Regions from separate parts of the Bacillus sp. Medicinal_06 genome, predicted to be linked through region 2. Evidence: a T-box and tRNA genes for the amino acid it is inferred to sense, from the RefSeq annotation. Region 2 holds a T-box; the other holds one or more tRNA genes.
What was found. A T-box is a leader RNA that pairs with one kind of tRNA and senses whether it is charged. The one in region 2 lies ahead of ileS2 (isoleucine--tRNA ligase), so its partner is inferred to be a tRNA-Ile.
Positions count from the first base shown of each region.

Region 1: it encodes a tRNA-Ile, which carries the amino acid that the T-box ahead of ileS2 (isoleucine--tRNA ligase) is inferred to sense. The anticodon was not compared.

Region 1 covers NZ_JBWYHD010000002.1:603,541-606,970, reverse strand. Annotated here, with positions in the region: gene AC1M36_RS06745 (MFS transporter) at 1-710, opposite strand, end outside; gene sodA (superoxide dismutase [Mn]) at 847-1,458, opposite strand; tRNA gene AC1M36_RS06735 (tRNA-Ile) at 1,684-1,757, opposite strand; gene AC1M36_RS06730 (DUF1189 domain-containing protein) at 2,179-2,946, shown strand; gene AC1M36_RS06725 (hypothetical protein) at 3,012-3,359, shown strand.
Region 2 covers NZ_JBWYHD010000007.1:190,698-194,127, reverse strand. Annotated here, with positions in the region: gene AC1M36_RS18440 (YggT family protein) at 1-186, shown strand, start outside; gene AC1M36_RS18435 (YlmH family RNA-binding protein) at 202-975, shown strand; gene divIVA (septum site-determining protein DivIVA) at 1,067-1,573, shown strand; T-box leader at 1,625-1,849, shown strand; gene ileS2 (isoleucine--tRNA ligase) at 1,923-3,430, shown strand, end outside.

The sequences.
Region 1 (3,430 bases), on a different contig from region 2:
AAAACGAACGTTCCTTCTCTCAATCCTTGAAAAAAGTGTGCACGTGTAACCCTTCCCCAGTTTTTATTGATTTTACGTTCTTTCAAAACTTGAACAATTTCATAGCGTCCCTCACATTCTCTTTTCGATAAAAAGAAACTTATGACAACAGCAATTGCAAATAAAGTTAATGAAAGAAAAAAGATAACCGTATACCCAGTCCACTTCTCCATACGTGAAATCGTATACCCAGCTGCTATTGGCCCAATCATTCCAGAGAAGGATGTTAACAAACCGAGAAAACCATTAAAAAAATCACGTGTTTCAGGCTCTGTAATTTCAAACGTCAACAAATTAAATGCCAGCCAATAAAAACCATAACCAATCCCTAGAAGACCACCAAGTAATAAAATATAATGTGAAGCACGTGTTCCTGCGAGTAAGACAACAACAAAAAAAGCCGCTAATGTTCCTACACCAATTCGCAGTAAAATGGCACGATCTATCCGCTTTGCCAATTTCCCTGCAAAAAGAAATGTTAATGGTTGCAATACAACGCTTGCTAAATTATACAATCCAAGGTTCACATAATTTTGTGTTTGTTTCCATAAATAAATGTTAACAAACGTGTTGGATAAAGAAATCGCGAGCGTGTATAATCCCCCCATAACAAGTAACAATACTAAATCACGATTCACCTCGACATCGCCAATTACATGTTTCCACTTCATACATAACTCTCCTTTACTTCATGTTCTAGTCTTCCAAAGACCGACGCAATTATGTAAAAGAAAGCATACAAAAAAGCTAGGAGAATATTCCCCTAGCTTCTTCAATATCAACTTACGTAAAACGGAATAAGCGATATTATTTAGCTTCTTGGTAACGTTTTTCAGCTGCGTTCCAGTCTACAACGTTCCAGAATGCACCGATGTAGTCAGGACGACGGTTTTGGTAATGTAAGTAGTAAGCATGCTCCCAAACGTCTAAACCGATAACTGGAGTTTTACCTTCTGTTAAAGGAGAATCTTGGTTTGGAGTGCTTGTTACTTCTAGCTCACCATTGTTTACTACTAACCAAGCCCAACCAGAACCGAAGCGAGTTGCACCAGCTTTTGCGAATTCTGTTTTGAATGCATCAAAGCTACCGAATTTCGCTTCAATTGCAGCTGCAAGTTCACCTACTGGTTGTCCACCACCGTTTGGAGATAGAATTGTCCAGAAGAAAGTATGGTTCACATGTCCGCCACCGTTGTTTCGTACTGCAGTACGAATTGCTTCTGGTACTTCATTTAAGTTTGCAACTAATTCTTCAACACTTTTGTCAGCTAATTCTGCATGACCTTCTAACGCAGCATTTAAGTTTGTTACGTAAGTGTTGTGGTGTTTTGTATGATGGATGTTCATTGTTTCTTTATCAAAGTGAGGTTCTAAAGCATCATACGCATAAGGTAAATTTGGTAATTCATGTTTTGCCATTGTTACATTCCTCCCAGTTTATGTATTGCCAAAATAATTTAGCATACAACTTCATTTTACCCTAATTGCCATAGGGTGAAAACAAATTAAATTACATTGTCTTGCTATCATTAACGTAGCAAAATTCCCATTTCTTTTCAAACAAAATGCTCATATATTTCGTAAAAAAAAGCCTCCTTCTACAAGGAAGCTTCTCGTCTACATGATAAACATGTGAAATGGATATGGACCCTGTAGGACTCGAACCTACGACCGGACGGTTATGAGCCGTCTGCTCTAACCAGCTGAGCTAAGGGTCCAAAATTATGTATATAGCGGTGATTGAAATTCAGATTCACCACCAAATCCCTAAAGAACATTCATAAAAGCTGAAAACTGCGAGATATATTCTTTAAGAAATGTAAGATAAATTTACCATATACAAAAGAAAAGTGTCAATTATATTTTTACCTTTCTGCTACGCAGAACAAAAAGTAACCTACACTCATTTTCTCTCTTTGTTTTCATTGCGCACAGGACAGGAAAAAGATTTGATCGCTTCAGACGGATGCACTCACCACCTAGAAAGAAAGGCTTTTATAAGTAATAAATCCTCTATACAATCCAATTACCGGAACATTAATCTTATTTCATACGATATAGCTTGTGATTCTCTAGATATGTACGTTACAATGACTTTATGCATCAATCTATCATACATATAGCAAAGGAAGTGAATATATGTCCATATTTACACAACTAGTAAAAAGTTTATATTCGCCAAAGGACATGGCACTTTTTCGTTTTCAAAAAATGGGAAAAACAATTCTGTACGTTATGTTATTGTGTTTAATCGCAACGATTCCTAAAACTTTTATATTCGGAAACTTCGTACAAGATGTCGTTTCTTCTGTACATCAATCCATTGAAAAAGATCTCCCCGATTTTAAAATTAAGAATGGTGAGCTTCATGCTGACATTAAAGAACCTATTATAAAAGAAGATGGAGATTTTGTTTTCGTATTTGATCCTAATGCAACAGATACGAATGCATATGCAAATAAACAAGGTGTATTCGTTTTAAAAGATAAAGTTGTATCTATTAATAACAATCAAACTCAAAGTCAATCTTACAGCGATTTCGGCAATGGTACATTTGAGAAAAAAGATATCCAAGGTATTGTATCAGCCATCGATAATGTTTACCCTTTCCTTATGTTCGGTGTTGGAATACTCATTTACTTGTTCCAATTATTTATTTCGTTCTTAGGTACAACTATTTTAGCCTTTATCGGTTCAGCAATGGTTGGCCAGCGAAAAGTATCTTACAAACAAGTTTGGACATTAACAGCTTACAGCTATACAATTCCAACAATTTTCTTCATGATTATGGATTTATTGAACATAAATGTGCCAGGAACATTCTATCTGTACACTGCCATCATTTTAATTGTTCTATACTTAACAATTAAAGAAATACCAAAACCGAAAGAAAAACAAGAACTATAAAAAAATGCCATTTTGGCATTTTTTTTTTGGACAAGCATATATTTCCTAACAAAGGAGTGAGGAATATGAAGAGACTTGGTGCACTCTTACTTGTGCTTGTTCTCGGTTACGTGTTTTATTACGATATAAAAATTGGTACTTTACCAATGTTAAGTTCATACAAAAAAACAACAGCTGCTCAAACTGTAAAAAAAGAAAGTGTTGATACAAAAGCAAAAAAAGAATCAGATACACAGTATAAAGCAATTGAAGTAAAAACAGGAGATACCGTTTTATCGATTACAGAAGCGATTAATAAGAAAAAAATTCCTTCTATTGAAAAGGTCATCGGTGATTTTAAACAGTTAAATAAAAATACGTCTGCAACAAAAATACAGGTCGGAAAATCTTACAAATTTCCGTTATATCAATGAGCAATCACTTAATCCTTGTCAATTACATAAAGGCGCTGATACAATAGTAAAAGTGAAACCGAGCATATAGG
Region 2 (3,430 bases):
TGGTTTCCAGGGGCAAGAGAATCAACATTTGGTGATTTTCTATCGCGTATTTGTGAACCGTATTTAGAGCCGTTTCGGAGATTCATCCCGCCTTTTGGAATGATTGATATTTCTCCAATTGTTGCAATTATTGCGTTGAGATTGGCTAGTAGTGGTTTAGTAAGTTTGTTTAATTATTTCCTGTAATAAGAGGTTAAATGAATGAACATCTATGAGCATTTTAGACCTGAAGAAGCGGTCTTTGTTGATAAAGCGTTAGAATGGAAACAGATGGCTGAAGAATATCATCAAGTGAAATTAACGGATTTTCTTGATCCGCGCCAGCAACAAATTGTTGCTACGATAATTGGCAATCAAGGAGATGCGACTTTACGACTTTATGGTGCTACGCCAAAAGCGGAAAGAAAAAGAGCTCTTATTTACCCGAGTTATCTCGATTTAAAAGAAGAAGATTTTCAAGTTGAAGTATTAGAAATTGACTATCCTTCCAAGTTTTATACGCTTGAACATAGGCAAATATTAGGTGCATTTATGTCTCTTGGTCTAACGAGAGAAAAATGCGGTGATATTTTGCTTCAAGAAAATCGCGCCCAAATTATAGTTGCAAAAGAAATTGTTTCGTACATTGAAATGAATTTACAATCGATAGGGAAAATGAAGGTCTCACTCTCCTCTGTACAAGCAGATCGAGTATTACGATTGCAAGAAGAATGGAGAGAACAGTCTGGAACTGTTTCATCACTTCGATTAGATGTCCTGCTAGCTGAAATGCTCCATGTATCACGGCAGAAAGTACAGCCGTTTATAAAAAACGGTCTTGTGAAAGTGAATTGGAAAACGGTTGAGCAAACTGCATACGAGTGTTTTCCAGGTGATGTGTTTTCAGTTAGGGGACATGGCCGAAGTAAATTATTTTCTATAGAAGGAAAAACGAAGCGCGACAAATGGAGAGTTTTGTATGGTATACTAAAATGATTGGTTTTTTAGAAGGAAAATCTCTTGTTTTGTCGAAGAAAAGATATAATTAAAAGAGGAAAATTTAGATAACTACTTGGAGGTGGCGTTTGTGCCGTTAACACCATTAGATATTCATAACAAAGAATTTGGTCGCGGATTCCGTGGCTATGATGAGGATCAAGTAAATGAGTTTCTTGATCAAATTATCAAGGATTATGAATTGGTCATTCGTGAGAAGAAAGCATTAGAAGAAAAAGTTGCTCAGCTAGAAGGGAAATTAGATCATTTCTCTAACATTGAAGACACGTTAAATAAATCTATCGTTGTTGCACAAGAAGCAGCGGAAGAAGTAAAGCGTAATGCACAAAAAGAAGCAAAATTAATTGTTCGTGAAGCAGAAAAAAATGCAGATCGTATCATTAATGAAGCTTTAGTAAAATCAAGAAAAGTTGCATTTGATATTGAAGAGCTAAAGAAACAAGCGAAAGTATTCCGCACGCGTTTCCGTATGCTATTAGAAGCACAGCTTGAAATGTTGAACAATGATGATTGGGACAAATTAATTGAGTTAGAAGAAGAAGTGGACGAGCTGTTAAAGAAAGAAGAAACAGTGTAAGCTTGACGTTTTTCTCATTATTACATATAATTTTAAACAACATATTTATTAAGAAAAACGAAGATAGGGATAAGTACCTTTTTCACACCTTATATAGCGAACTGAGGATGGTGTAAGCTCAGGATAAGGAGATAAATGGGAATATCACCCTGGAGTTCCACGCTGAACCAAAAAAGTAAGCGTAGGCGTATATTCGCGTTAAGAATATAAAGAGGACTAATGCATACATGCATGGTCTACTAGGGTGGTACCGCGGGAGACCTTCTCGTCCCTTTTTGGGGATGAGAAGGTCTCTTTTTTATTCCATTTTTTAGGGTCTTTCTTTTATACATTCGAGGAGGAAATAAGCATGGAGTACAAAAATACATTACTAATGCCGAAAACAGAATTCCCAATGCGTGGGAATTTACCAAAACGTGAGCCTGCAATGCAAGAAAAATGGGCTGAGATGAATATTTACGAAAAAGTACAAGAACATACAAAAGGTCGTCCTTTATTTGTGCTGCATGATGGTCCTCCATATGCGAATGGTGACATTCATATGGGACATGCGTTAAATAAAGTATTAAAAGATTTTATTGTTCGTTACAAATCGATGACTGGATACTGTGCACCATATGTGCCAGGCTGGGATACACATGGTCTACCAATTGAACAAGCTTTAACAAATAAAGGCGTAAAGCGTAAAGAAATGACGGTTGCAGAATTCCGTAAATTATGTGCAGAGTATGCATATGAACAAGTAAATCGCCAACGTGAGCAGTTTAAACGTCTAGGTGTGCGTGCTGATTGGGATCGTCCATATATTACGTTAGAGCCAGCATATGAAGCGCAGCAAATTAAAGTGTTTGGAGAAATGGCGAAGAAAGGTTATATCTATAAAGGACAGAAGCCAGTTTATTGGTCTCCAACAAGTGAATCTGCTTTAGCTGAAGCTGAAATTGAATATAAAGATAAGAAGTCAGCATCTATTTACGTAGCATTCCCTGTAAAAGACGGGAAAAATGTATTAGAAGGTGACGAGAAATTTATTATTTGGACAACAACACCTTGGACACTACCAGCAAACCTAGGTATTTCTGTTCACCCAGAACTTGAATATAGCATTGTGAAAGTAAATGATGAAAAATATATCATCGCTTCTGAACTATTTGATACAGTTGCGAAAACATTAGAGTGGGAAAATACTGAGGTTGTGAAAACAGTTAAAGGTAGCGAACTTGAGTATACAGTTGCGAAGCACCCATTCTATGATCGTGATTCTTTAGTTATGCTTGGAGAGCATGTTACAACAGATGCTGGTACAGGTTGTGTACATACAGCACCTGGACACGGGGAAGACGATTTCCTTGTTGGTAAACAATATGGATTAGAAGTTCTTTGTCCGGTTGATGATAAAGGTGTATTAACAAGTGAAGCACCTGGATTTGAAGGTTTATTCTATGATAAAGCAAATAAACCAATTACGGAAAAACTAGAAGAAGTTGGTGCGTTATTAAAATTAACATTTATTACGCATTCTTATCCGCATGACTGGAGAACGAAAAAACCAATTATCTTCCGTGCGACAGCGCAATGGTTTGCATCGATTGAAGCATTCCGCAGTGAATTATTACAAGCTGTTGAAGAAACGAAGTGGGTACCAGCATGGGGTGAAACTCGCCTTCATAATATGGTTCGTGACCGTGGTGACTGGTGTATTTCTCGTCAGCGTGCGTGGGGTGTACCAATTCCTGTCTTCTATGCAGAGAATGGTGATCCAATCATTACAGATGAAACAATCAATCATGTAGCGGACCTATTCCGTGAGAATGGTTCTAACGTATGGTTCGAGCGTGAAGCGAAAGAGTTATTACC